DNA from 2 places in the Petroclostridium xylanilyticum genome. Region 1 is predicted to be linked to the other one. Evidence: predicted binding sites of a transcription regulator. Region 1 holds the regulator's gene; the other holds the start of a gene.
What was found. Region 1 encodes HrcA, which represses chaperone genes, less so after heat shock. Its sites were predicted from a motif close to TGTTAGCACTCNNNNNNNNNGAGTGCTAACA; they were not measured.
Positions count from the first base shown of each region.

Region 2: CIB29_RS16925 (co-chaperone GroES) is a predicted target of HrcA. The motif match lies at 10,226-10,256, and genes of this name have one in related genera.

Region 1 is NZ_NPML01000011.1:25,612-41,555, reverse strand. Features, by position in the region: gene CIB29_RS05885 (DNA internalization-related competence protein ComEC/Rec2) at 1-1,783, shown strand, start outside; gene holA (DNA polymerase III subunit delta) at 1,787-2,800, shown strand; gene rpsT (30S ribosomal protein S20) at 2,829-3,095, opposite strand; gene gpr (GPR endopeptidase) at 3,239-4,219, shown strand; gene spoIIP (stage II sporulation protein P) at 4,289-5,599, shown strand; gene CIB29_RS05860 (hypothetical protein) at 5,704-6,048, shown strand; gene lepA (translation elongation factor 4) at 6,234-8,042, shown strand; gene hemW (radical SAM family heme chaperone HemW) at 8,225-9,358, shown strand; gene hrcA (heat-inducible transcriptional repressor HrcA) at 9,465-10,514, shown strand; gene grpE (nucleotide exchange factor GrpE) at 10,537-11,130, shown strand; gene dnaK (molecular chaperone DnaK) at 11,259-13,106, shown strand; gene dnaJ (molecular chaperone DnaJ) at 13,271-14,407, shown strand; gene CIB29_RS05825 (IS4 family transposase) at 14,559-15,752, opposite strand.
Region 2 is NZ_NPML01000029.1:65,933-81,876, reverse strand. Features, by position in the region: gene CIB29_RS16960 (sugar ABC transporter ATP-binding protein) at 1-1,252, shown strand, start outside; gene CIB29_RS16955 (substrate-binding domain-containing protein) at 1,306-2,322, opposite strand; gene CIB29_RS16950 (ABC transporter permease) at 2,359-3,378, opposite strand; gene CIB29_RS16945 (DUF6106 family protein) at 3,509-4,009, opposite strand; gene CIB29_RS18435 (MetS family NSS transporter small subunit) at 4,236-4,331, opposite strand; partial or broken gene CIB29_RS16940 (sodium-dependent transporter) at 4,363-5,810, opposite strand; gene CIB29_RS16935 (sodium-dependent transporter) at 5,935-7,446, opposite strand; gene groL (chaperonin GroEL) at 8,188-9,819, opposite strand; gene CIB29_RS16925 (co-chaperone GroES) at 9,891-10,175, opposite strand; gene gndA (NADP-dependent phosphogluconate dehydrogenase) at 10,707-12,128, opposite strand; gene arfA (arabinosylfuranosidase ArfA) at 12,597-14,099, opposite strand; gene CIB29_RS16910 (carbohydrate ABC transporter permease) at 14,161-15,015, opposite strand; gene CIB29_RS16905 (carbohydrate ABC transporter permease) at 15,018-15,944, opposite strand, start outside.

The sequences.
Region 1 (15,944 bases):
TAATATTATAGAAGAATTTGTTTACCGTTCACGGCAATCTATTACTCGAACGGTCAATAAATTTTTGCCTGAAAACGAAGCGGCTTTACTTAAAGGTATTATAATAGGTGATCGTACCGGTTTTTCAGAAAAGATGACAGAAAACTTTTCAAGAAGCGGGCTTTCTCATCTTGTAGCAGTTTCAGGAATGCATGTAGCTATCCTTTTAACAGGAATTACATATTTACTGGGCTTGTTTAATATTAATAAATATTTGAGCAAAGTAATCAGTATAATTTTTATAATACTGTTTATTTTCATAACAGGGTGCACACCTTCGGTATTAAGAGCAAGTATTATGGCTATTATTTTTTTATTATCGTATTTGGTGAATAGGGAAGCTGATGCATATACTTCATTGTTCTTTTCGGCACTGGCGATTTTATTATATAACCCCATCATTTTATTTGATATTGGTTTTCAGTTATCCTTTTGTGCTACATTATCACTGTTTCTATTTTACAAACCTATCTATTCGAAATTGGGTGTACTTCCTAAGTGGATAAGAGAAGTTGCAGCTGCATCAATAGCCGCCCAGATAGGTACAGTAATTATTGTTGCATATCATTTTAACGGTGTTTCACTTATTTCCATTGTCAGCAATCTTATCGTAGTACCCTTTACGTCCATTGTACTCATATCAGGGGTAATATTATATGTTTTAGGTAGTATAAATGCAGTTGCTGGCTATATTATTGCAGGATTCAGTTACGTCCTATTAAAGTTCATCTTGTTTAGTTCAAGCTTGTTTGCAAATCTACCCTTTGCCACGCTTGCAGTCCCCAGTCCGGATCTTTTCTTTGTTATTGCTTATTTACTTATTTTATTTATGCTGTATAATTTATTACAAGGAACAAAAAATATATTTCAATTTAGATCTGTATTTTTTCTATTGATAGTTGTATTTATTTCCTCGGTAGTAGTTCAGTTTTGGCAAAAGAATAACCTGGAAGTTACCTTTGTCAATGTGGGGCAGGGAGATTGTATCTTTTTAAGATGTCCGGGTGGTAAGACGATACTGGTTGATGGTGGAGGCAGCGAAGGTAGAAATGATTATAATGTAGGGGAAAACATCGTTATTCCGTATTTATTAAAAAGAGGAGTCATGAGTATAGATGTGGCTGTTGTTTCCCATTATCACGATGACCATGCGGAAGGAATACTCACCATGCTTGAAAATATGTTAATAAAAACTTTGATGCTGCCTTTACGCGAAGAAGAAAATCAATTAAAAAAGAATTTGGTTGAAAATGCTAATCATCGGCTGGTTCCAATATACTATTTATCCAAAGGTGATAAGCTCAAGATAGATAACAAGGTGGTTGTGGAGGTATTAGGACCTGGGATGAATCAGGTAAAGAATCCGCTATTAAATGAAAATAATAAATCCCTTATTTTGAAATTACAATATGGCAGTGTTTCTTTCCTTTTGACAGGAGATATTGAAAAAGAGGCAGAAGGGTATATTGCAGAATGTGGTGGATTGCTTACTGCGAATGTGCTAAAAGTGCCGCATCATGGTTCGGATACTTCTTCAACGGAAAAATTTTTAAGACAGGTTTCTCCTGAATATGCTGTCATATCTGTAGGAAGAAATAATTTTGGGCATCCATCCAGGCAAGTATTGGAGCGCCTGGAAAATAACAAGATAAGTATATACCGGACAGATATAAATGGCACTGTTACGTTTATAACAGATGGTAAAGTAATAAAGAATATAAAGGTCTTTAAAGAAGGTGAATAAATATTGAGTGTAGATATATTAAAAAAACAATTGAAAGATGGAGTATTTTCAAATATATATCTGTTTTTTGGTGAAGAAGACTTCTTAAAGGAGTATTATTACAACCAGTTGAAAAGTAAAATCGTGGATAAATCTTTTGAGGACTTTAATTTTTGTTTTTATGAAGGGAAAAATATTGATTTACAGCAGGTGCAGGACGGGATTGAATCCCTACCGGTAATGTCAGAATATAAAATGGTGGTCATAAAAGATAGTGGAATTTTTAAATCTCCGAAAGCCCAGGAAAAAGAATTTTGGGAAACCTATCTGAAAGATATGCCATCCTATATTTGCCTTGTGTTCTATGAAAAAGAAATAGACCAGAGAAGTAAGCTGTTTAACCTGGTAAAAAAGCAAGGATTGATTTTGGATTTTAAATATCAAAAGACTGTGGACCTGGTTAACTGGGTAAACCGGGTAATTACTTCATATAAAAAGAAAATTGAAAAAGAAGATATCTATTATTTGCTGGAGCACTGCGATGTCGGAATGACAAGCATTAAAAACGAGATAGATAAGCTGGTGCATTATTGTGGCAACAGGGAGACGATACGCAGGCAGGATATTGAGGCAGTGTGTACTAAGTCGGTAGAGAGCAAAGTTTTTAATATGATTGATGCAATTATGGATAATAACACTCAACTTGCCTTTGAACTTTTAAATGATATGATAACCTTGAAAGAACCGGCCGTAAAAATAATATCCTTATTATCAAAGCATTTTTATGACATATTAAAAGTAAAGCTTTTATTAAAAGAAGGTGCAACCGCTGAAAGTATTGCAAATAGGGTTCACATTCCGCATTTTGCAGTAAAGAAATACATTAAACATGCTCAGAATTTTTCTGTCCAATATCTCCACAGCATGATACAAGAATGTTTGAAAGCGGATAGTGATATAAAAAGCAGTAAGATGAATGAATGGGTAGCTCTCCATATGTTTATGGTAAAATGCGGATCTAACAGAAAAATGGTATAAAAAAACGTACTTACGAAAGTACGTTTTTTTATGCGCTCAATGATTTAAGTTTACGTGAAAGTTGAGATTTTTTTCTGGCTGCGGTATTCTTATGTAGAGTACCCTTTGCAACAGCCTGGTCTATTTTTTTAACAGCCATTTTAAAAGCTGCATTTGCCTTTTCTATATCTCCTTCAACAACTGAATTCTCAAATTTCTTGATATAAGTCTTTAAAGCAGATTTAATCATTTGGTTTCTTAAAGTTTTCACTTTAATAACCTTAACTCTTTTCATAGCTGATTTAATATTAGGCAATATACTCACCTCCAGTACTCTAAATTCACAAAGCTTATTTTAACATGAAAGTATAAAAAAAGCAAGGACTATTTAAGTATAAAAAATGAATCATTAGCAAAATTTAATAATGATTTATTATATGAATATTGGAGGCAGTTGACATGTATAGTATTCGAACAGATCTTGCTTTGGAAGCTAGGGAGATGTATAAGCAAAATGCTCAACAGGAGTCAGAGGTTCCTGGTGTAGAGGTAGTAACTGAAGGCAGCAAAGATATTTCGGTAACAAGAGTGAAGATTACATCTTTAGACGGTGTGGAAGCCATGGGCAAACCAATGGGCAACTACATTACCATTGAGGTACCGAGATTAAGAGAAAATGATCCTGATTTACATGAAGAAGTATGTAAGGTATTTGCAAAAGAGTTATTTAACATAGTAAAAATTGATAAAAAAGCTACGGTACTGGTAGTAGGGTTGGGGAACTGGAATGTTACTCCTGACGCTTTGGGCCCGAAAGTTGTTTCAAGTTTAATGGTTACCCGGCACCTGCTTGAGTATATCCCGGAGCAGGTAGATGAGGGGGTGCGCCCGGTCTGTGCGATTGCACCCGGGGTATTAGGTCTTACAGGAATAGAAACAGGAGAAATCATTAGAGGTATCGTAGATAGAGTAAAGCCGGATTTGGTGATTGCCATTGACGCTCTTGCTTCCCGGAGAATGGATAGAATTAGTACTACCATTCAGATTGCTGATACCGGAATTAACCCGGGTTCAGGGGTAGGAAATAAGAGAATGGGATTAACAATACAGACGCTGGGAGTACCGGTTATAGCGATAGGTGTTCCTACAGTAGTAGATGCTGCAACTATGGCGAATGATACGATTGACCTTATGATTGACTCCATGTTAAAGCAGGTAGAACAAGGATCAGCTTTTTATGAGATGCTAAAAAATATGGATAAGAATGAAAAATTCACCCTTATTCAAGAGATCCTTTCACCTTATATCGGAAATTTAATGGTAACACCAAAAGAAGTAGATACAATCATTGAAGATGTGTCCAAAGTAATTGCCAATGGCATAAACATTGCACTTCATGAGGGAATAGGACTTGAAGATGTGAACAGATACGTACATTAAATTTATTCATAAACCCCCCTGTTTTTGAATATCATTAATTGAATGGGTGTACAAAAGCGGGGGAAAAATATGATAAGGATAAGAACAGTAAATAAAACAAGATTGACAGTTACTATAATATTAACGATAATTGCATTCTATTTGTTTTCAAACGCATTGATCATCACCAATAAAATTAATTTTTATATAAATAAGCAGTTGGTTCTAAAAGAAATAAAATCCTCAAAGTTAGTAGAGGGAGACTTTCTGAAATCGCATATTAATAACGTATTGCCTATTATTAAAGTAACCTGTGACAAAGAAAAAAGCATTATTACTGATGATAGAGATATAAGATGGTTTACAGAGTTTGTTACAGGCTTTGACATTAAAAATCCTATAACCATTATCAGTGGTCAAATTTTAATGATGAAGAAACATGAACCCCAGATTATTGCTGCGGCATTTACCAGTAATGAGAGCTCTTTTTTTAATTTGCCATCGAAAAAAGAAGTACTTGAACCGGCGCAAGCACCTAATCCTAAAGAAAAGAATGATGACATTCCATCCACGGCAGATACTTCTGACAGTGAGGACAAGGGAGAAGAAGAAGGAAGGAATATTACTGATGTAAATATCAGTTCTCCTGATAAAAAGGGATATGAATTTTCAGATGGTATATATGTAAAGAATGAAGCAAATCAAAAAATTGATATTTCGGAATTGTTGAAAGAAGATTTAAAAATGAAAATATCGGGCAAGGGTCCGCATGTACTGATTATACATACACACACCTCAGAAGCATTTACTCCAACAAAACAAAATAACTATACTCCAAGCGATCCTGACCGGACAGAGAATTCCAGGTATAATATTGTAAGGGTGGGCGAAGAAATAGCTAAAAATCTTAAAGCTGCCGGTATATCGGTAATTCATGATAAAACGGTCCATGATTATCCTTCCTATAACGGTTCTTATAGAAAGGCACTGGAAACGATAGAGTCTCAACTGAAGAAAAATCCTTCAATAAAGATTGTGTTGGATATTCATAGAGATGCATTAATTTTCCCGGATGGTAAAAAACTGAAAGTAACGGCTGAGGTTGAGAAACAAAAAGTTGCGCAGGTGATGTTGGTAGTAGGGACAGACCAGGGAGGATTAAAACATCCTAATTGGAAAGAAAATCTTAAGTTTGCATTAAGATTACAGGACAAATTTCAAAAACTATATCCTGGATTAGCAAGGCCGATTAACTTAGCACCATACAGGTATAACCAGCATACAACAACAGGTTCTATCATTATAGAAGTCGGAAGCAATGGTAATACTTTAGAGGAGGCACTTGCCAGCAGCAAATATATAGCTAAAACTGTTGCTGAAGTGATTAGAGAAATCAAGTGACTTAATTTTGGGTAATAAATTCCTGTGTTACCATAACTACTATTGTATTACATATGCCATAAAGGGAAAAATATGACCAAGGACAAATTTTTGGAGGTGCACATATGAACAGGCTGGAATTGTACAGGCGGAGAAGACGGAATAAACGCTTGTTGTTTCTTGCAATTCTTGCTAGCCTTGCAATATTAGTTGTTGGATTAGTAACAGTTGACCATGCTGTTAATTCAATGTTGGGAGTAGAGGATGAATTAAAAATCGTCAGTTTGGTAAAAACAGCTGATTCAATATATATATTAAATTTTATGAATTATCCAATGGAGGTTAATCTTAGCTATTTAAAAAAAGATTTTAAAAGTTTATCCATATGGGTTGATAATTCTTACAAAAGAGTTGAAAAATTCGTGTCAGGATTAAATGATTGTACAAAGGCAGTCACAAACACTCAATAGGTGCTATAATGCACCTTTTTTGTTGTTTAACAGCTTTTTAATTTAATTTTTAAAGCTGTGGTAATTAAGGTTGTTACTGACAAAAATAATGCTGATATGCTATAATATTGCATTGAAATATATTTTCGGATATACTGGACTAAATTGAGATTTTTGTTATCGTTTAAAGGAGGAATTTTCTACTCATGGCTGATAATAGACAAGATAAAATCAGAAATTTTTCAATTATAGCTCATATAGATCATGGTAAATCAACTTTAGCGGATAGATTGCTTGAGAGGACCGGGGTTCTTACTGAAAGAGAAATGGAAGAACAGGTACTGGACAACATGGAACTGGAAAGGGAAAGAGGAATCACTATCAAGGCTCGTGCAGTTAGATTAGTATACAAAGCTCAGGATGGAGAAGAGTATATACTCAATCTGATTGATACACCGGGGCATGTGGATTTTAATTATGAGGTTTCAAGAAGTTTGGCCGCCTGTGAAGGAGCAATTTTAGTAGTAGATGCCGCGCAGGGAATAGAAGCCCAGACGCTGGCCAATACTTATCTGGCATTGGACCATGACCTGGAAATTGTCCCTGTAATCAATAAGATTGATTTGCCCAGTGCCCGTCCTGACTTTGTAAAAAAGGAGATAGAGGATATCATAGGGATTGTTGCAGAGGATGCTCCTTTGATTTCAGCCAAGCAAGGTATAGGAATCGATGATGTTCTGGAACAAATCGTAAAAAAAATCCCGGCACCGCGGGGAGCGGAAGACGCGCCTTTAAGGGCACTAATCTTTGATTCCTATTATGACAGCTATAAAGGGGTCATCGCATATGTAAGGATAAAAGAAGGCCGTATATCCCCGGGAACAAAGATAAGGATGATGGCTACCGGTAAAGAGTTTGAGGTGACGGAGGTAGGTTATCTTAAGCCAAATGGATTGCATAATTCTAACGAGCTTTTAGCAGGAGAGGTAGGATTTATTGCAGCCAGTATTAAAAACGTAAAAGATACAAGAGTGGGAGATACCATAACCACAGTACAAAATCCTGCCGCTGAACCTTTGCCTGGATATAAAAAGGTTAATTCCATGGTGTTTTGCGGAATTTATCCGGCAGATGGAGCAAGGTATGATGATTTGCGGGATGCCCTTGAAAAACTCCAATTAAACGATGCTTCCCTCACTTTTGAAGCTGAGACATCTATAGCGTTGGGATTTGGTTTCCGGTGTGGGTTCCTGGGACTTTTGCATATGGAGATTATCCAGGAACGGTTAGAGAGGGAGTACAACCTCGACCTTGTCACTACGGCGCCCAGTGTAATCTATAAAGTAATTAAGAAAAATGGAGAAATAATTAATGTAGATAATCCTACCAACCTTCCTCCTCCAACTGAAATTGATTATATGGAAGAGCCCATAGTAAAAGCCTCTATTATGGTACCTACTGAATATGTAGGTAATATTATGGAATTATGCCAGGAACGCCGGGGAATTTATAAAGATATGAGTTATATTGACGAGGGCAGGGCCGTACTAACCTATGAGCTTCCGTTAAATGAGATTATCTATGACTTTTTTGATGCTTTAAAATCCAGGACAAAAGGTTATGCTTCTTTTGATTATGAATTGCTGGGATATAAAAAATCTGACCTTGTAAAATTGGATATACTGTTAAATGGTGAGGTAGTAGACGCATTATCTTTTATTGTGCACAGTGAAAAAGCATACACCAGGGGCAGAAGAATTGCGGAAAAACTAAAGGAATCCATCCCAAGGCAGCTTTTCGAAATACCTATACAGGCTGCTATAGGCAATAAAGTAATTGCACGGGAAACGGTAAAAGCATTGCGTAAAGATGTGCTGGCAAAATGTTATGGCGGGGATATCACCAGGAAGAAGAAACTGCTGGAAAAGCAAAAGGAAGGAAAGAAGAGAATGAGGCAGGTAGGTACGGTTGAAGTCCCTCAGGAAGCATTTATGTCAGTATTAAAGTTAGACTAAGATATTATATATGGTTCACAGTTCACAGTTAACAGTTAACAGTTAACAGTTAACAGTAATAAACGATTTAATAGCTTTTGCTGTGAACCGTGAACTGTGAACTTATTGACTTTATCTGCCATGTAAAATCATTATCAGTAAATATATAGATATAGAATTTGACTAATGTCGTGGGAAAAATTATGAAAAGATTAGGATTATATATTCATATCCCTTTTTGTATTCAAAAATGTTATTATTGTGATTTTAATTCCTATTCAGGACTTGAATATGTAAAAGGCGATTATGTAGATTGTCTTATCAAAGAAATGTATCTTTATAAAGATAAGCTGGATAATATTATAGTAGATACCGTTTATATAGGCGGAGGTACTCCTACATGCCTGGAAGAAACACAATTGGAAAATATATTAAGGAATTGCTTTGATACGTTTAAAATTAATGCTAATTGTGAAGTGTCTATAGAGTCCAACCCCGGAACCCTTTCCAGGAAAAAGTTAAGGGTATTGAAACAGTGCGGTGTAAACCGTTTAAGTATAGGTTTGCAGTCGTGGGATGATATGCAATTAAAAGCACTTGGGCGGATACATTCCAAAAATCAGTTTTTAGAGAATTATTATACTGCCAGGCAGGAGGGATTTCATAACATTAATATCGATTTAATGTTTTCCTTGCCTGGACAGGACCTGGAGCAATGGCAAGTTACCCTGAATAATGTAATACAATTAGGCCCGGAGCATGTTTCCTGTTATGCGCTTAAAATAGAAGAGGGTACAAAATTTTATGATGATTATCACAATAACAGGCTTCACCTACCCGATGAAGAAACAGACCGGAGTATGTATGATAAAGCAGTACAGATGTTAACTCATCACAGCTATAATCATTATGAAATATCAAACTTTGCAAAAAAGGGTTTCGAATGCAGGCATAACTTGATATACTGGAAAGCTAAAGAATATATAGGCATAGGTGCCGGTGCACACTCTTACCTCAATGGAGAGCGATATTCTAACATAAATTCTCCGCAGGAATATATTAAACAGACAGGACAAAATAATTTTCCTATAGCGGAAAAAATACAATTAAACATTGAAGATAAGATGTCTGAATACATGTTTCTTGGTCTTCGATTATTAGAGGGGATTAGTGCACAAGAATTTTTGGAACGGTTCAATATAGACTTGAATTCTGTATTTGGAAACCAGTTAAATAAATTTGTCCGATTAGGCTTAGTGGAACAGCAAGGCGACAAATACAGGTTGACCAGGCGGGGATTAGATGTGTCCAATCAAATTTTTGTAGAATTTATTTAGGATGAAAATAAAAAATACTCTTGACAAAGGAAAACACAAGTGATATTTTAAAAATAGATTTTAGCACTCATTGCATTAGAGTGCTAACAAAGTTGAGGTGATTATAGTGGAATTAGGAGAAAGAAAAAGAAAAATACTTCAAGCAATTATCGATGACTACATTAGTACTGCTGAACCGGTTGGATCTCGTACTATTGCAAAAAAGCATGAGTTAGGTCTTAGTTCTGCTACAATCCGCAATGAGATGGCAGACCTTGAGGAGATGGGATATCTTGAGCAACCGCATACCTCAGCAGGTAGAGTACCTTCTGATTTAGGATATAGATTATATGTAGACCAGCTTATGAAAAAATATCAACTTACAGTGTCTGAAATTCAAAAAATTCAACATGCTATGGAATTAAAGATCCAGGAACTGAACCAGGTTATTCAGCAGGCATCTTATGTAATTTCCAAGCTTACTCAGTATACCACTGTTGTCTCAACACCTCAGATGAAAAGAAGTTCAATTAAGCATTTACAGCTTATACCAATAGATTCTTTTAGTGCATTGCTGGTTATCATTACGAATACCGGAGTTGTTAAGAATCAGACTATTAAGATTTCAAATGGGGTTGGTGTTGATTTTTTAAATAAGCTTACTGCTATTTTAAATGATAAATTAGCAGGTTTAACGATAGAGCAAATTAATTTGCAAAAAATTCAGGAAATTAGAAAAGAGATGCGTTCTAATGAAGAGATGCTCATGCCCATTCTGGATCATATTTCTGATACCATTGCAGCTATAGATCGTTCTGATATATATCTGGGAGGCACTACCAATATTTTTAATTTCCCAGAATATAATGATATTGAAAAAGCAAAGGAATTCTTCAGTTTTATTGAGCAAAAGAAAAATCTGCATAAACTTCTTAGCAGCACTTATAACGGCAATAAAATAAATATCATGATAGGCAGGGAAAATGAATTTTCGGAAATGAAGGAATGCAGCCTGGTCACATCTACTTATTCCATAGGTGACAAGGTTGTGGGCGTGATTGGCATTATAGGTCCTACCAGGATGGAATATGCCAAAACAATTTCTTCATTAGAATATTTAACTGAGAATTTTAATCGTATCCTAATGAAATTATTCTATGAAGGCAAGTCTGACTAAAAATAGCAAAGGATGGGGAATAATGAATAAAAAGACAGCAGATGTTGAAAATCAAAACTTAGAGAGCACAGAGGAAAATATGAATGAAGAAGAGGTGGATAAAGCTGAAAATACTGAAACATGTGAAAAGACAGCCTCTCAAGAAAATGAAGACATCGAGGCATTAAAAGCTCAACTTGAAGATCAGACAAAAAAAAGTGAAGAGTATTTTGGTATATTGCAGCGCACTATGGCTGAGTTCGATAACTATAAGAAAAGAACGGTAAAGGAAAAAGAAAACATCTATAGTGATGCTGTAGGTGATACGATTTCTCAACTGCTTCCTGTTTTAGACAACCTGGAAAGGGCTGTTAATTCTTGTAAAGAAGGTGTGGATTCTGCCAAGCTTCTAGAAGGGGTAGAAATGGTATTAAAGCAGTTTAATGACTCCCTTTCGAAGCTAGGGGTAGAAGAAATTAAGGCAAAAGGCGAAATTTTTAACCCTGAACTTCATAATGCGGTTATGCATATAGAGGATGAGTCAGTTGGTGAAAATATCATTGTCGAGGAGTTTCAAAAGGGCTACAAGATAAAAGATAAGGTTATTCGCCATAGTATGGTCAAGGTGGCAAATTAAAACAGTTCACAGTTCACGGTTCATGGTTCGCAGGTGGTTGCTTTTGGGCTTCTGTGAACCGCGAACGCTAAATAAACATTAAAGAATATTTTTGATTCTAATAATTTTACTTTAGGAGGTAAATAGACATGGGAAAAATAATAGGTATTGACTTAGGAACAACCAACTCTTGTGTTGCAGTTATGGAAGGTGGAGAACCTGTAGTTATTCCAAATGCCGAAGGTGCAAGAACAACTCCCTCTGTTGTAGCATTTACAAAATCTGGAGAAAGATTGGTAGGTCAGGTAGCAAAGAGACAGGCAATTACAAACCCTGATAGAACTATTATATCAATTAAAAGGGATATGGGTACCGATAGAAGAGTACAAATTGATGATAAAAAATATACGCCTCAGGAAATTTCTGCAATGATTTTGCAGAAGTTAAAAGCAGATGCGGAAAGCTACTTAGGTGAGCCTGTAACCCAGGCTGTTATTACCGTTCCTGCTTATTTTAGTGACTCTCAAAGGCAGGCAACAAAAGATGCTGGTAAAATTGCGGGTCTGGAAGTATTAAGAATTATCAACGAGCCTACTGCAGCGGCGTTGGCTTACGGATTAGATAAGGACCATGACCAGAAGATAATGGTTTATGACCTTGGTGGAGGTACTTTTGACGTATCTATACTGGAAATAGGAGATGGCGTTTTTGAAGTTCTGGCAACCAGCGGTAACAACCGTCTGGGAGGAGACGATTTCGACCAAAGAATAATAGATTATCTTGCTGAAGAGTTTAAAAAAGAACATGGTATAGATTTAAGAAATGACAAAATGGCCCTTCAAAGATTGAAGGAAGCGGCAGAAAAAGCTAAAATTGAGCTTTCCGGTGTTACAACTTCCAACATCAACCTGCCGTTTATCACTGCAGATGCCAGCGGACCAAAACACCTGGATATTACCTTAACAAGGGCGAAATTTAATGAACTGACTGCTGACCTTGTAGAGAAAACGATGGAACCTACAAGAAGAGCACTTCAAGATGCAGGCTTGTCTCCTGATAAAATTGACAAAGTGTTATTGGTAGGAGGTTCTACAAGAATTCCTGCTGTACAGGATGCGGTTAAAAGATTGATCAATAAAGAACCACATAAAGGAATTAATCCTGATGAATGTGTTGCAATAGGTGCAGCTATCCAGGCAGGTGTACTGGGCGGGGAAGTTAAAGACCTATTGCTGCTGGATGTAACTCCGCTTTCATTAGGTATTGAAACGCTTGGAGGAGTATTTACAAAATTAATTGAAAGAAATACAACTATTCCTACTAAGAAGAGCCAGATCTTCTCCACTGCTGCCGATGGTCAGACAAGTGTAGAAATCCACGTTCTACAGGGAGAAAGAGAAATGGCGGCGTATAATAAAACGTTAGGTAGATTCCACCTTACCGGAATTCCGCCGGCACCAAGAGGAGTACCTCAAATCGAAGTTACTTTTGATATTGATGCGAATGGTATTGTTCATGTATCAGCTAAGGATTTAGGGACCGGTAATGAACAGAAGATTACCATTACCGCAAGTACTAACCTGAGTGATGAAGAAATTGAAAAAGCGGTAAAAGAAGCAGAAAAATATGCTGCAGAAGATAAGAAGAGAAAAGAAGAGGTTGATATTAGAAATAATGCCGATTCTATCGTATATCAAACTGAAAAGACTTTAAAGGATTTAGGGGACAAGATAGGCGAGGCAGAAAAATCTCAAATACAGGCTGAAGTTGATAAAGTAAAAGAAGCATTAAAAGGAACGGACACTGAGAAAATAAAGAAAGCAACCGAAGCCTTAACTCAAAAATTCTACGAAATTTCTGCAAAGCTATACCAACAGCATGGCGGACCTCAGCAGGGGGCAGGCTTTAATCCGGGAGCTCAAGGCCAAGCTCACCAGGGACCTAATGGCGAAAATGTTTACGATGCAGATTATAAAGTTGTGGATGACGATAAATAATAAAACAGCTACTTAAATTCTTTGCTTGTTAAATTATGCAGGGCTGAAGCCATTCATTGGCTTTAGTCCTTTTGATTGCCTAGATAACATTATGGTATAATAACGTAGAGCTGATAATGGGTGATAGTTGTTGTTTTATAGTGATTTTTTGAAAGGTGGTAAAAATGGCTGAAAAAAGGGATTATTATGAGGTTTTGGGTGTAAGTAGAGGTGCATCTGACGATGAGATAAAAAAAGCATATAGAAAACTGGCAAAAAAATACCATCCCGATGTAAATCCTGGAAATAAGGAAGCAGAAGCAAAATTTAAAGAAGTCAATGAAGCTTATGAAGTTTTAAGTGATTCGCAAAAGAGGGCTAGATATGACCAGTTCGGCCATGCGGGAACCGATCCAAATGGTTTTGGAGGTGGCGGATTCGGTGGAGGCTTTGGCGATTTTGATTTGGGCGATATTTTTGAAAGCTTTTTTGGCGGGACCGGGTTTGGAACTTCTGCCAGAAGAAATGGCCCCCAGAAGGGTAGAGACATAAAGAGCAGCCTGGAAATATCTTTTGAGGAAGCAGCTTTTGGCGTGGAGAAAGAAATTAATATATTCAGGATGGAAAATTGCGACGTGTGCCATGGAACCGGAGCCAAGCCGGGAACAAGTCCAATAACTTGTTCCGTATGCAAGGGGACCGGTCAGGTACAATATAAACAGCGGACACCTTTTGGACAGTTTGTAAATGTAAGAACTTGTGATCACTGTAATGGCGAGGGGAAAATTATTTCAAACCCATGTACCGTGTGCCATGGGAAAGGTGCAATTCGTAAATCAAGAAAAATAAAGGTGAATATTCCTGCGGGGATAGATGACGGACAGACTATTTCTTTAAGGGGAGAGGGAGACCCAGGAGTAAAAGGCGGCCCTTCAGGAGATTTGTATATTTCCATAAAGGTAAGGCCACATCCTCTATTCCAACGTCAGGGTACGGATGTAATATGTGAGATTCCTATCACTTTTGTTCAAGCCGCTCTGGGGGCGGAATTAGAAGTACCAACCTTAGACGGAAAAGTAAAATATTCTATTCCTGAAGCTACCCAATCAGGTACGATATTTAGATTAAAGGGCAAAGGAATTCCTCACATCAGAGGTTATGGACGGGGAGACCAGTACGTGAAAGTGCTTGTAGAAGTACCAAAAAATCTCAGTGAAAAACAAAAAGAACTTCTAAGACAATTTGCTGAACTCGAAAGCGAAGACACCCATGAACAAAGAAAAGGCTTTTTTGAGAAGATGAAGGGCGTGTTGGGAATATAATTATAAGAATTCAGTATTGTTGCAAATAAAAGTTTAGCAAAAATCAATAGTAATAATTTACAGGTATAACCTGCACCCATAAGAAAATTATGGTTAACGTTAGAGAAAAGGGGAGTGACCACCTAAGCCTAACAATATTAAATTTAAAAACTTAATATGACGAAACCTTACCAAACATACACTGGATGTAGAAATCAACGTACTCTCTCTTCCAATTAAACCGCTTTCGTTTGCGACCTGGAGGTTTTACAGTGGATAGAGACTTTTTAAGGTAGGCAATGGTATTCCACAGTCCGCCTGCAATGAGTCTTACCATCTCCAAGAAGTTATGATTGGTACCCACCAGAATATGCATGAGTTTTAACAAGCAAAACAGAATCAATGCCGTGTAAATCTGGTTTAAGACTGCATTAAAACTGGTACCATAAAACTTCTTGATTTTAAGATGCTGCTTTATCCACTTAAAGAATAGCTCTATCTGCCATCTTAGACGGTAGATTTCAGCTATTTCCTCACCTGTAAGGTCAAAGCGGTTTGTGGCTATATAAAAGGGCTCACCTGTAGAAGAGTCGATTACTTCCACAACTCTCAAGGAGTGCTGCATCTTTGTATAAAAGCCACCGAGAATTACTTCTTTATCAGATAGTACAGGGCCTCCCTGGGATATTGAGTTTATACTAACTAACTCCATTACAGCATTCTTTTTAAGCCTTGTGATAAAGAATATATCCTCCTTGCAGTACCTGTCAAACTCTTTGTAGTCTAAATAGCCGCGGTCAAATATATATGTGATGTTGGGTTTGGTAATAAGGGAATCCATCTTCTCTTTGTCATGTATAATACCCTCTGTCACTATAATCTGATCCGGGTAACCTAAAAGAACATCGTACAGGGTATGCACCTTGACTGCAGCTTTAGTTTCCCGATAGTCAGCCCAGGGAAAGAGAGAGATACAAAGCCTTATTATAGTAGCGTCCAGTATCTTTAGCGTGCCCCAGCTACCAGGTATGATACGTATACCGTGATGCTTTTTAAGTTTAGCAAGAACAGCTTCAAATATCCTTCTAAAAACATCCGGATCACGGTCGCTGTTTTTGCGGGATAGCTGTGAAAAACTTATTGTGCCAGTATATTTCTGGAGTTTCTGGTCAGCCATAATACCTGTAACAATATCCCTAAGGCTGTCTTTCTGGACCAAGTGTGCATACATCATAGTATTCAGTTGCCGAAGAACAGTAAATTTCTTGGTTCCGTGGTCTGCATCGGTTTCGTCAACGGCTTTTTCCAGTAAGTTCATTGGTAAAAAGCCTTTTAAAGTTTCAAAAACTGTAGTACAATCATTCATGTTTGTTAACTCCTTCGTTAATAGAATGTGGTTGGTTGGGTACTACCACTAATATTAACAAGGAGTTTTCATTTTACCAACAGGTATTTATTACCGTTGATTTTTGCTAAAAAATTTTATGCAACAATACTGATAAGAATTGAGAATTGAGAATTAGAATTGTATATTTTGTTGGCAATTAGAAACAGTATA
Region 2 (15,944 bases), on a different contig from region 1:
TCATCAGGAGCCTTGTCTCTTTGAACACTTTTCTGTTGCAGAAAATATCTACCTGGATAACAAACCTTATAGCAACAAGACATTGAAAATCATTAATTGGGGAAAGATGTATGCCGATTGCCAACAGCTTTTTAAGAAACTGGGCTTTCCCCTTAACAGTAAAACCATGGTAAAAAACCTGGGCATTGCACAGAAACGGCTGGTTGAAATCGCTAAAGCCTGTATGTCAAATGCTCGAATCATTATTATGGATGAGCCTACTTCCTCACTCACCGATTCGGAATCTGCGTTGCTTTTCAATATCATCAGGGAACTAAAAAAATCAGGCGTCTCCATTATTTATATTTCCCACCGCCTGGAAGATATTCAACAAATCGGAGACAGGATTACTGTTATTAGGGAAGGGAGGATTGTTGGCACACAAAGCATTAATAACATAAATACTGACAGCATTATTCACATGATGACAGGTATTGAATTAAAAGAACGTTATCCCAAGCTGAATATCAAACTTGGCAAAGAAGTCTTCAGTATTGCCAATCTGCAATCAGACAACATCCTGAAAGGAATCAGTTTATCATTAAGAAGAAGGGAAATCATTGGCATCACCGGTCTTGTAGGTTCAGGCAGGACTAAAATTGCCAATTGCATCTTCGGATTGGATAAAATTGACACAGGTGAAATACGGATTGAAAATGTCCCTTTGGATATAAAATCTCCTGCCGACGCCATCCGGGCAGGAATTGGGTATGTAACCGAAGACAGAAATGCCGGAGGTCTTTTTATGTATCTTAATATTCCCGAAAACATGACCGCAACAAACCTGTCTAAAATATCAAATAAATTTTTTATTGACCGCACCAAAGAAAACAGTATCGCCGAAACCCTGGTCGCCAAACTCGGCATAAAAACCGGAATACTTAACAATAAAGCTGCTTATTTAAGCAGCGGTAATCAACAAAAGCTGGTCCTTGCAAAATGGATTGTATCGGGAGCTAAAATATTTCTTTTCGATGAACCTACAAGAGGGATTGATATCGCTTCCAAAGTTGACGTGTATAATCTGATGAATGAAATGGTGATCAAAGGTGCTTCCATCATTCTTATATCTTCTGACGTAGATGAAGTGATTGGCATGTGCGACCGTATTTTAATACTCTATGACGGAAAAGTCTCCGCAGTTATCCCCAGGAATGAAGCTACCCGTGAAAAAATTCTTTTTTATGCCACCGGAGGAAAACAAAACGCCTAATCCAAAGCCGGTCAATGATTTGAATAAAATACCAATATATTTATTGTAGAAACTTATTTAATGTAAAATGCATCTACATTCTCTTTTTTAACAATACTTACACCCGTATCCACAAAAGGAGGCAGCGGATTAATTCCTTTTTGCTTCCAATCCTCTACAGGATTAATCAAATTATGCTTGAGATGATAAAGAAAATTCATTGACTGATATCCCATTATATAAGTACCTTGCGCAATGGAAGCAGATATGATACCCGCTTTAATTGCATCCAATGTCCCCTTGTCGGTATCAAAACTTACAATTTTCACTTGTCCGACCTTATTGGCTTCCTTTACAGCCGTTGCCGCACCAACACCACTGGTAGCATCTGTACAAAAAACTCCTTTTATATTCGGGTTTGCTTGGAGCATTCCTGCAAGTACCTTTGCCGCTTCGGTCTGGTCCCCTTTGCCGTTACCTATCTGGACAAGCTTCAGTTTTTTATAATCTGATTCCAGTGCTTTTTTGAAACCTGCCACTCTTTGGTCATGGTTTAACTGTGCCGGAAGCGTTATGATTACAACCTCACCTCCACCGGGTCCTATCAGTTCATCCAAAACCTTTGCAGCTACATGTCCCGCATACTCATTACCGGTGGCAAGAAAAGAATATCTGCCGCTGTCAGGCGAATCCGCATCAAATGTTACAACCGGAATTCCTGCGTCCATTGCCTTTTTAATGGGCGCAACAAAAGCATCAGGATTGATGCATGTTATAGCAATGCCTGCAGGTTTTTTTGCAATAACCTGTTCCAGTACTGTTACCTGCTGGTTGACATCGTATTGAGGACTCCCGGTATAAACCGTTTTTACACCATACAACTTCCCTGCATCCTGAAAACCTTTGTAGCAGCCTTTCCAATATTCCAAACCCGTTTGAAAGGTTATCATATAATATTCTTCACTAGCATCGCCTTCCAACAGGCTTTTTGCAGCATCTCCGGTAGCATTGTTGTTACCTGTACTGCATCCTGCAAGTATTAATACGAATAACATCATTAACGCCACAGTCATTTTGTTTGATGCTCGCACACCTATTCCTCCTTGCATTCATTTCACACGCTGTGCTTATTTTTTATTCTTAAGATTTTTCAACTTATTGCGATGACTCAAATAATCAAAGGTAACAGCTGCAATCAGGAAAACACCGTTGGCAAGTTCCTGCCAATATACGGGTACATTTAGGATTATCAAACCATTATTAATAAAATTTAACAGAATCACACCCAACACCGCTCCAAATATTGTTCCTTCTCCGCCACTGATACTTGCACCGCCGATAATGGCCGCTGAAATACTTCTCATTTCCGCTCCAATTCCTGCTGTTGGTGCTGCAACTGTAAACCTTGCCATACTTAATATTCCCGCAATACTTGCCAATGTAGCCGTTAATAAATAGACACCCACTTTCACCCTGGAGGTATTGATGCCGGACAAAACCGCAGCTTTTTCATTACTGCCCGTATAGAATACCTTTCTTAAAGGTTCGGACCTTCGCATCATAAAATCCCCAATCACCGCAATCACAATAAACACAAAAACAATAAACGGTATGCCCAGGATTTTTCCCTGTCCAATAAGTGCAAATGTGTGTGGAACACCGAAAAGAGATATGGGTGAACCTTGCGTCAATACATAAGCCGTCCCCCTGGCGACTCCTGAAATTCCTAAAGTAGTTATAAACGGATTCAGACCAATCTTACCAATAAAGAAACCATTTATCAATCCGCAAAACATACCGGCCATAAGTGCAACGGTACATGCAACCCAAATATTTATCCCCGCAAGGTATAAAGTCCCCGCCACAACTCCGCTGAGTCCCATGACGGAACCTACAGAAAGGTCAAGTCCTCCTGAAACCAAAGCTACCGTCATCCCTACAGCAATGATACCATCGGAGGTAAGCCCTATAGCGGTGGATATTAAATTATCTCTTGTTAAAAAATGAGACGATAACATCGTCAAAATAAACCCTACTATGATAATACCTATCATTAGATTGGCTTCCCTGAAAGAAGTGATAGTCTTCCATATTTTTGCCGACGCCGAATTCTGATATCCTCTGTTTTCCGCCTCTACACACTCCATTGTAAAGTTCCTCCCTCTTTCTTATCTTCAGGCAATTTTATAGCATATATACATCTTGGCTATATCTTTTTTTACAAAGCTGATTTCTGAAAACCTTATCAATATTTGAGGCGTACTCAATCTCCACCGTTTACCGCGTAAATACCTTTCTGGGTATATATGTCTTGAAGGCTTCCAACATCTTTCCGGTCGGTTCAAATATTAATCTCGCTTTTTGCCCATCCAATGTAAAAACAGCAAAATACAGATTTTCTGCATTCATGGAACTCATGGCATCAATAGATTTTTTTATGTTTACATTTGTAAATTCCCTCTTATATTTTTCATCATGCACCGGAGCAACAATATCAAATTCCTTGCAATGTATGCTGAGAATTCTCTTTCTTCTTCGCTGCGCAATAATTTTATCCACATCCAATTCACCATTGGTAACCGAATATTCAAATTCAATATTTCTGGATGTTATGAGCCAGTATGCACCATAACCCACAGCTACCACGATGATAGGCCCAAAAGGAAGTGCTAAAGCAAACATGGCGATAAGCAATACCGCAATCATTATCCCTACTGTAACTAGTGTGTCTTGAGGTGTCTTCTTCCTCTGTACAATGTGTTCAATGAAAATATCCATAGTTTTCCCCCTTACTCATTCCTTTTGTTTATTACCATTTTAACACAAAACTGTTACGAGTACAAATAAAACCCGGAAAAATTTTTCCGGGTTTTATAATTGACCAACTTTAAAACTAAATATTGTGATTTAAAGTTGGTTAATTTCATCGATAACTACATCAATTTATTTTTAGTTTTGATATGGTTATCGATATTTTTGATATGGTTATCGATATATTAAAAAATTATTGATTCTTTAGTTCAATTGAGAGAGCTAAGGCACAGCCTCCCCATAAAACTACTGCACCAAATAATAAGAAAAATATTGCTGTAGCTGACATCTTCTTTCACCTCCAAAGGTTAATTTGCAGCCTATTCATTCTCATGGTTTACAAGCTTTTTATTTCTCCACGGTCTGGACGCCAAAACAAATGATAATATTAACGTCGTTCCTACAACTGTCCAACCTAACAAAATCAAGGCATCCAACGGATATCCGCCGTAAGGCTTGGTAATATTGCCGATAATATTATTAATAATCATGTAAGCCAATACTGCAGGCGTAATAAACTTAATTGCTATGTCCCACCATGAACCCAACGGGTAATGGGAAATAGGATTAACATGTTCCCGAATTTTATGTGTGCCAAACCACCACCCTATAATAATAGCTTCTAAAATACCTACTATTACTATTCCAAAAGAGTTAATAAAATTATCTACTATATCAAGAATATACAGTCCTGCCCCCGTTGCAAACACAAGACCAACAATATATCCTACAATTGCAGTAAATGTTACAATCTTCTTTCTGCTGATATTAAATTTATCTATAAGTGCACCGGAAAAAGCTTCTACCAGCGATACAGTCGAGGTGAGGCCGGCAAACACAAGCCCCAGGAAGAACAGGACGCCCAGCAATGCCTTGAATATTCCCGGCATTACATTTATAGCCTGCGGAAAAGCAACAAATGCTAGCCCTATACCCTGGGTTGCAACCTTCTCAACAGGTAGGCCCTGGGTATTAGCCATGTATCCTAAAATACCAAATACGCCTAAGGCTGAAAGAAATTCAAATCCTGAATTTGCCAATCCTGTAATAAAAGCACTGTTTACTATATCTGTCTTTTTAGGCAAATAACTTGAATAAGTCATCATGATTCCCATCGCAAGGCTTAGAGAATAGAAGATTTGCCCATATGCAGCAATCCATACTTTATAATCAAGCACTTTACTCCAGTCGGGATTTAAAAGTTTTTCCAATCCCTGAACCGCTCCAGGAAGGGTTACACCCCGGATTACTATAATCACCATGATGATAAACAACGTAGGTAAAAGGACTCTATTGAGCTTTTCAATTCCACCTGAAATTCCTCTATAGCATATAAACCAGTTTATTCCCCAGATCAGCGTCATAGCTGCAACAATATGCCATTGAATTCCCCCGAATTCCCATAATCCTTCGCTAAGGCCTAAAAACTGCCCAAAGAAAAATTTGTTGGGATCATCTCCCCAGCCTCTAGAAAAAGCAAGGAAGAAATAGTTGACTGCCCACGCCAGAATGGCAGAATAATATACCAATATTACCATAGAATTAATGCTGGGCCACCAGCCAAGCCATTCCCATTTTTTATTTGCCCTTGCAAGCGCTAAAGGCGTTGAGCCCCTGAATTTGTGTCCTATACTATACTCGAGTATGAGGATAGGAATACCTGCTGTAAATAATGCAAAAAAGTAAGGAATCAGAAATGCGCCCCCCCATTCTCGTATGCAACATAGGGGTATCGCCAGATATTCCCTAAACCAACCGCAGAACCCATGGCTGCCATGATAAATCCGATTTTAGATGACCATTGCTCTCGTTCTTTTGACATATATCCATCACCTTTCTATAAAAATTCTTATAAATACAATATAAGTAGGTATATAAACGTTAATCTTGCCCTACTCAGCTTCATAATCTTCATAATTATTAAGCGTATTTTCTGCCCATGGCCTTGAAGCCAAAATCAATCCTGCTGCAACCGTACCTGCTGCAACCAACCAGCCCAGTATCACTACCGCACTCATCGGATATCCGCCGTAAGGTTTGCTAATATTTTCAATGATATTATTGATAAGCATGTAGATTAATACGGCAGGCGTAACAAATTTAACCGTAACATCCCACCACTTGCCCACAGGATAATGGGAGATAGGATTTACATGTTCTCTTACCTTTTGCGTGCCGAACAGCCAACCTATAACAATTGCTTCTGAAAGCCCTATGATAACTGCACCAAATGAGTTGATAAAGTTATCGATAATATCAAGGAAGAACAATCCTGCTCCGGTTGCAAATAAAGTACTAATAGCAAAACCACCTATGCATATAATGGTAACTATCTTCTTGCGGCGAATACCGAATTTGTCTATAAATGGAGCCGAGAAAGCTTCTACCATGGATACACTGGAAGTCATACCTGCAAATACGAGACCTGCAAAAAACAATACTCCCAGTAATACTTTAAATATTCCTGGCATCATGTTCATACCCTGAGGGAAAACAACAAAAGCCAGTCCGATACTGCTGGTAACAACTTTATCTACAGGCAGATTCTGCACATGCGCCATATATCCCAAGATACTGAATACGCCTAAAGCAGCAAGAAATTCAAAACCGGAATTTGCCAGCGCAGTGAAGAAAGCACTGTTAACGATATCCGTCTTTTTAGGTAAATAGCTTGCATAGGTCATCATGACCCCCATTGCAAGGCTGAGAGAGAAGAAAATCTGTCCATAGGCTGCAATCCACACTTTAAAATCCAGTACCTTGCTCCAGTCAGGATGCAGAAGTGTTTCCAAGCCTTGAACAGCACCAGGCAGCGTAACACCTCTAATGACAATAATAATCATGATGACAAAAAGCATTGGTAAAAGAACCTTGTTCGCCTTTTCTATACCATCGGAAACACCTTTAAAGCATATATACCAGTTCGCAAACCAGATCACCGCCATAGCAATTAAAATGTGCCATTGCATTGTCCCAAGATTCCATGGACTGTCGGTAAGGCCCAGGAATTGTCCAAAAAAATATTTGTTAGGATCATCTCCCCATGCTCTTGTAAAAGCAAGGAAAACATAATTAAGCGCCCATCCCAAAATCATTGAATAATAGATGAGTATAACAATTGAATTAACACTTGGCCACCATCCCAGCCACTCCCACTTTTTATTTGCCCTTGCAAGCGCTGCAGGGGTGGCCCCTCTAAACTTATGCCCTATACTGTACTCAAGTATCATCAGCGGGATACCTGCAGTAAATAGAGCAAAAAAGTAAGGAATAAGGAACGCACCGCCCCCATTTGAATAGGCGATATATGGATATCTCCAGATATTGCCCAATCCGATTGCTGACCCTATCGCTGCTAGGATAAAACCAATTTTGGTCCCCCATTGGTCCCTTTTGCCTGCCATGTATACATCCTCCTTTGAAAATTGTATCTTTCGTTTACATACAAATAATTTCCAGTATTTGTTTCTGCACTATTGCATTTATTATAATACATAGGATATATGTTTTGCAATAACTTTTTATATGACTTGCAAATGAATGCAGGTATTGGATGAGAAAGGTCATATTTAAACTATCGCAACGAGTTAATATAGAGTTATAGTATATTTATGACTGTTAAACGCGGGTCTTTGACAGTTGCAACTTTTCAAACAGTGCTCGAAGCCTTGAAAATAGCACATTTTTGTGTCAAATTTGATTTTCTAAAAATGCGTACTTTCTAGTGATTTTATTATTTTAATCTTAATTTTCAAATCATATCTGCCGATTTATTAAATGACAGCAAATGCAGCATTAGCAAGGATTTTAAAAAAGTACGCAAATTTTTTATTTAATCAAAAGCCTGAAACCCTTTAATATCAAGCCTTATCAGGCTTTTTGTATTCGCCAAGTGTCAAACTCGGGATTATAATACATAGGATATATGTTTTGCAATAACTTTTTATATGACTTGCAAATGAATGCAGGTATTGGATGAGAAAGGTCATATTTAAACTATCGCAACGAGTTAATATAGAGTTATAGTATATTTATGACTGTTAAACGCAAAAAAGAACTCCCAGTTCCCCAGGAGTTCCTTTTTATATAAACGGTAGGGCCTATGAACGGCACTACTCGCCACCCACTCATCACTACCCACTTTATTAATACATTCCGCCCATTCCGCCTGGCATTCCACCGCCTGCTGGCGCAGCTTCTTTTTCCGGTTTGTCAGCAACCAGACTTTCAGTAGTGAGCACCATAGCAGCTACGCTTGCAGCATTCTGTAATGCAGAGCGAGTAACTTTGGTTGGGTCTACGATACCTGCGTCAACCATATTCACATATTGCTCAGTAAGTGCATTGAAGCCGACTCCAACCGGGCTGTTCTTAATCTTTTCTACGATTACAGAACCTTCCAAACCTGCATTGGCAGCGATCTGTCTTACCGGCTCTTCAAGAGCTTTAAGAACGATCCTAACACCAGTCTTTTCATCGCCTTCTGCTGTATCAAGAAGTTTTTCAACCGTGGCTAATGCATTAATATACGCAGTACCGCCACCAGCTACAATACCTTCTTCAACAGCAGCTCTTGTAGCAGCGAGAGCATCTTCAATTCTCAACTTCTTTTCTTTCATTTCTGTTTCAGTAGCAGCACCAACCTTGATGACAGCTACGCCACCAGATAATTTAGCAAGTCTTTCTTGTAATTTTTCTCTATCGAAATCAGAAGTAGTTTCTTCGATTTGAGCTTTGATTTGCGCAATTCTGCTTTTGATTTCTTCTTGAGAACCGGCACCATCAACAATGATAGTATTTTCTTTTTGTACTCTAACCTGTCTAGCTCTGCCAAGTTGAGCAATAGTAGTTTCTTTGAGGTCCAATCCTAATTCGTCAGAAATAACTTCTCCACCCGTCAGGATAGCAATATCCTGTAACATAGCCTTTCTTCTATCACCGAATCCAGGAGCTTTAACAGCTACACAAGTAAAGGTTCCTCTCAATTTGTTTACTACTAATGTAGCAAGAGCTTCACCCTCAACATCTTCAGCAATGATAACAAGTTTTTTGCCTTGTTGAACAATTTGTTCGAGAATTGGTAAGATATCCTGGATATTGCTGATTTTTTTATCAGTGATCAGGATATAAGGATCTTCAAGAACAGCTTCCATTTTTTCAGTGTCGGTAATCATGTATGGAGAAATGTATCCCCTGTCGAACTGCATACCTTCTACAACTTCAGAGTAAGTTTCTGCAGTCTTGGATTCTTCTACAGTAATAACACCATCATTTGTAACTTTTTCCATTGCATCGGCGATTAAGTTGCCAATGGTTTCATCTGCAGCAGAAATAGCTGCAACTCTTGCAATATCTTCTTTTCCTTTGATTTTTGCGCTGTTGGCTTTGATGCTTTCAACAGCTGCATCTACAGCTTTTGCAATACCTTTTTTAACAATCATTGGATTAGCACCGGCAGCAACATTCTTTAAACCCTCTCTGATAAGAGCCTGCGCTAAAAGGGTAGCTGTAGTAGTACCGTCTCCGGCTACATCATTCGTCTTGGTTGCAACTTCTTTTACAAGCTGCGCACCCATATTTTCAAAAGCATCTTCTAACTCAATTTCCTTCGCAATGGTAACACCATCGTTTGTAATTAACGGAGAACCAAATTTCTTATCAAGAACAACGTTTCTTCCTTTTGGTCCTAAAGTAATTTTTACTGTATCTGCTAACTGGTTAACGCCTCTTTCAAGAGCTCGTCTAGCTTCTTCACCAAATAAAATCTGTTTTGCCATATGTATTACCCTCCCTTAATTATTTGAGATCATTTTCAATAGTCTTTTCAATAGTCTAGTTTAAATATTAATTATTCAACCTTAGCAAGTACATCGCTCTGTCTTAAGATAGTGTATTCTTGTCCATCAATTTTTACTTCGGTACCAGCGTATTTGCTAATGATTACCTTATCTCCCACGGCTAATTCCATCTTTACTTCTTTACCATCTACTATACCGCCAGGACCTACCGATACAACTTCAGCCATCTGTGGTTTTTCCTTTGCTGTACCCGGTAATACAATACCGCTCTTTGTTGTTTCTTCACTCTCCAGCATTTTGATAACTACTCTGTCTGCTAAAGGCTTAATAGTCATGTATATACCTCCTTAGATTAAATTATGTAATAATTAATTAACTTCTTTTTTATTAGCACTCACCGCTCGTGAGTGCTAATCACATTAATAATAATATATAATCTATTTTTCTATAGCAAACATTATAATTCACTATTTTTCTATATTATTGCCTTAATTTTTTTATTTTATAGCATTAAATCCATATCTCTTTTATTTTCTTTCAATAATTAACTTAGGGATGTCATTTTAAATAAAAAGCGTTAGCACGCATCTATTGTTCTGAAATGATACATTGAGGACAAGCAGCATCATGTATTCCATGTTTTGCCGTCGGCTTATACCGGCATCCGTGCCGGGATAAACCTAAAATCACCGTCCATGGCGATTTTCCGGCTGCAACATTCCATACATGATGCTACTTGCCCGTGACAATGAATGTAATATATTTAGTGTTATTTATATAGGCAACAAAAAAACACCCTTTCGGGTGGAATTTTTGTAGTTAATCTGTATTAAATATGCGCCGGTTGGAGTTTTATAATAGTAATTTTATATTAAATCTACCCATTCAGTATGAAATACGCCTTCCCTATCAATTCTCTGATATGTATGCGCACCAAAATAATCCCGCTGGGCCTGAAGTAAATTAGCAGGCAGGAATTCACTTCTATAAGAATCAAAATAGTTCAGGGCAGAACTAAAAGCGGGCACAGCTATACCATTCATTACTGCAGCACTTACCACCCTTCGCCAGCTGTCCTGTGACTCATGTACAACCTCTTTAAAAAATGGATCAAGAAGAAGGTTTTCCAGTTTAGGATTCCTATCAAAAGCCTCATTAATTTTATTTAAGAATCTGGCCCGGATAATACAGCCACCTCTCCACAGCAACGCTATTTTTCCCAGTTTTAAATCCCATGAATATTCTTCCGATGCTTTTTTTAATAATGCAAACCCCTGGGCATAGGAACAAATTTTAGATGCATATAAAGCCTTTTTAATGTCATCTATAAATTGTTGCTTATTTCCTTTAAATTCTATTTCAGGCCCGGATAAAATTTTAGAAGCATTCACCCGTTCAGATTTTATTGCAGATATATTACGGGCAAATACCGCTTCTGCTATCGTAGGAGTACTTACCCCTAAATCCAAGGCTTCCTGGGAAGTCCATTTACCTGTCCCTTTTTGTTGTGCCGTATCCAGAATAACATCTACCAAAGGTTTTCCTGTCAGCTCATCCACCTTACCCAGGATATCAGCAGTAATTGCTATGAGGTAAGAATTCAATTCCTCGCTGTTCCATTTTGCAAAAACATCTTTTATTTCCTGTGCCGGCATATTAAGAAGGTTTTTTATCAAGTAATATGCCTCGGCAATAAGCTGCATATCTCCATATTCAATACCATTGTGGACCATTTTTACATAATGACCTGCCCCATTAGGTCCAATATAACTGCAGCAGGGTATACCATCATCTACCTTAGCTGAAATATCTGTCAAAATCTTTTCTACTTTGTCCCATGCCGATCGATTGCCCCCAGGCATTATACTAGGGCCATTCAATGCACCTTCCTCGCCGCCGGAAACACCCACTCCAAGATAGAATATCCCCAGCTTGCTTAACTCCTCTTCTCTTCGCATGGTATCCTTAAAAAAAGAATTTCCTCCATCAATAATGATATCACCCTTCTCTAAATGAGGAATAAGGACCTGTATCATCGCATCCACTGCTGCCCCGGACTTAACCATCAAGAAAACCTTTCTGGGTCTTTCCAAGGATTCCACAAAATCTTCTAATGAATAGGCTGGTACGATATTCTCTTTTCCCCGAGCCGTCTCATTCATAAATTCATCTATTTTTGACAGAGTCCTGTTGTATACTGATACCCTGTAACCATTGCGGGCCATATTCAATACAAGGTTTTGACCCATAACTGCTAATCCGACTAATCCAATATCCGATTTTTTCATGATAAAATATCCTCCATAGATACAGATTAAGATTAAGATTGAGATTAATTTAAAACCAAATCCTTTTTACTATCATACATAATACTTCATCATACTTCATCTCAATCTCAATAGTTATTTTCTACATTACCATATTATCTATATACCCCAAATGTTAAATATTAAACATTGTGTTATATCTTTATTATTTCATATAGCATATCACCTTTTGAGATACGATATCAGCCAATATTTATACTCCTCTATCCGCTACATCATAAACCTTCACCCCTAAACTGTATTTGCTATAAAGAAATGTATTAAACACTTATCAGCTTCAAATACATTTTGTTACTAAAAATGACTCATACAATAGCCTTAATCTTGAAACAAAAGAATTAAACAGAAGGATATTTTATTCTAAAAATTCCCTCTGTTTATTTTTATTAAGAACATACATGTGTAATTTTTAGTTATTAAAAACAAGCATCACCGTGTTGAAAATCTTATCATGTTCCATGAAGTCTTAGGCAAACAAATATCATATGTATTGTTATCATCTTTTGGTAATTCCATGTTTCTAGGCTTTATATTTTCAGGATTATCAAAGGTATTTGTTGCATAAAGGTCCTCTCCATCTAAAACAACATGTTCAACAATTTTTATATTTCCGAATGAGCGCAGGTCCAGTGACAACTGCATATCTTCGTTTCTATCACAGTTAAGTGCAAATACGCAAACACTGTCATTTTCTTCATCAAAAGTGACAGACATTTGAACAGTTGGAGCATCACCGTAAAGAGCCGTTTCAAATTTTGGAGTTGTGATAATCGGTTTTAATGCAACACCTCTTGCATAATTTGAAACTTGCTTAAATGGATAGAAAATTGTTTGCCTGATGGACCTACCGCCCTTCTCTGTAAAAATAGGTGCAATGACATTGACAAGCTGTGCAAGGCAAGCCATTTTTACCTTATCTGCACTATTCACCAGTGTACACATCAAACCACCTACAACAAGGGCATCTAATAATGAATAGTTATCTTCAAGAATTGGAGGAGCAATCTCCCAGGGGTATCGTGTCCTTTTATTCTGATACCATACATTCCACTCATCAAAGGAGATTTTTAATGTTTTGCTGCTGCGATTCTTCGCTTTTACATAATCAATAACAGAAGCAATGGTATGTATGAATCTGTCCATATCAACAAATGAAGCAAGAAAATCTTCGGTAGTTCCGCCATTTTCCCCTTCATAGTAATACCTATGCATTGAGATATAATCCACCTTATCATATAAATGCTCCAATACCACTCTATCCCACTCAGGATATGTAGGCATTTTTGAGTTTGAACTGCCGCAAGCAACCAACTCAATTGTCGGGTCAACCCATTTCATGATTTTAGCTGCTTCTAATGCTTTTTTGCCATAGTCATCAGCAGACAAGTGGCAAATTTGCCATGGTCCATCCATCTCATTCCCTAGGCACCACACTTTTATATTGTACGGATCATTATGTCCATACTTTCTTCTTAAATCACTCCAGTATGTTCCCGAAGGATGGTTACAGTATTCAACCATATTGCCTGCTTCTTGCGGTGTTCCTGTACCCAAATTAACAGCAGCCATTATTTCTGTATTTGCTTTTTTACTCCAATCGGCAAATTCATCAATCCCCATCTCATTTGTTTCTATTGAGTACCAGGCAAGTTCCAGTCTTCTCGGCCTTTCTGCCTTTGGACCTATTCCATCCGTCCAATTATAACCCGAAACAAAATTGCCGCCGGGATATCTTACAATTGGCACATTTAGCTCCTTAACAAGTTCAATTACATCTTTTCTGAAGCCATATTCATCGGCAGCTGGATGCCCCGGTTCATATATTCCTGTGTATACAGCTCTTCCCAGATGTTCTATAAACGAGCCATAAATACGGTTATCTATTTTATCAATCACATAGTTTTTATCAACGATACACTTTGTATTTTTCATAATCAATCCCCCAAGTTTTTATAGTATTAGAATTCATCATTTTTAAGAGAGTACTTGCTTTTCATCCTTTTACTCCACCGACAGTTAATCCGGAGATAAATGCTTTCTGATTGAGAAGGAATATTATTAAAATAGGAACAATGGACATTACCGCCCCGGGCATCAGCATATCATAATTGTTACCATATGGTGTAATCAACGAGGCAAGTCCTATAGGGATAGTAAGCATCTCATTTGTTCTTAAAACAATTAGCGGCCATATAAAACTATTCCAGCTAGACATTGCCTGAAGAATTACCATTGCCCCGAAAGCTGGCAGCATAAGTGGCATCATAATTCTAAAATATATTCCAAATTCACTGCACCCATCAATTCTTCCTGCATCCAAATAATCTTTTGGCAGCCCTACCGCATATTGTCTAAAAAAGAAGACTGCAAACGGAGAGACTACAAAGGGCAGTACAACGCCAAAGTAGGTATTAATGAGCTTTAAAGAAACCATTAGCTTGTAAAGTGGTAATATCAAGATCTCTATAGGAATCATCATTACAACTAGAACAACCGTAAAAATAAGGTTTCTACCTTTAAAATTATATACGGCAAGACCATAACCCACCATTGACGTTAAAAATAATGCAAGTACCGTATGAAGAAGCGTTATAATGATACTATTTTTATACCAATGTAAATACAAACTGCTTTCATCGGTAAACAACAAAACATAATTTTTGATGCTCATTATTTGAGGCTGAATGTTTACATTAATTCCATTTCTTAATAGCTCTTCACCGGGCTTAAAAGAGGACACAAACATAAAATAAAAAGGAGCAAGGGCTATAACGCTAAATAGTGAAAGAATGATCAAGTTAGTAATAGTAATAATTCTATTCTTTTTGCGCGTTGATTTCATTTTCATCCTTAATCACTCTCCTTTTTAAAAAATCCGAATAGTGTCAATTGGATAAGGTTCAGTACAAAAACAATGGCAAGCAGCGTTATACCTATCGCTGAAGCAAATCCCAAGTCATTATTGTTAAAACCCTCCTGATAAATATATCCTACTAAAGTAAGTCCAATATCTCCCGGAGGTGTTGACCGCCAATAAGCAAATGATTCGGCAAACATTGCGAATCCAGCGTAGACACTTATAGTTACCACATAAATGATAACTGGCTTTAGACAAGGAATGGTAATTTTAAAAAACTTATCAATGGTGTTAGCACCATCAATTTCAGCAGATTCGTAGAGTTCTGATGAAATTCCCTGTAATCCTGATAAAAAATAAACAATATTTACACCAAGCCATCTCCATGTTGCCAAAACAACGAGAATAAATATAGCTGTACTCTTTGATTGCAGCCAAACGATTGGTCCAATCCCAAATGACTTAATAATTGCATTTGCCAAAGTCGTTTCCTGCTCACCAAACGAATATCTGAAAAAGATACCTGCTACAATGACTGAAGTCAATGCAGGTATGAAAAGTGTTGACCTGAAGAAATTTCGTCCTATCGTCATTTTGCTATTTAGGACAACCGCTAACAACATAGGTAATGGAATTAAAACCAAAAGCGTAAAAAAAGTATATTTTGCGCTAACCGTTAAAGCATTAAAAAAGTGCGGGTTATTAAGATTCATATAATTTTTAAGCCCTACAAATTCCACATCATTCAGACCTGAAATGGTCTGAAAACTCATCATAATGGTTGATATAATAGAATAAAGATAAAAAGTCAAAAATGAGATTATAAAAGGCAAAACGAAAATATATGGTACTACTTTATCTGAATAGAATATGTTTTTCTTTCTATTATATTTAATTGTTATAGTGTCTGTTTGCGGTAC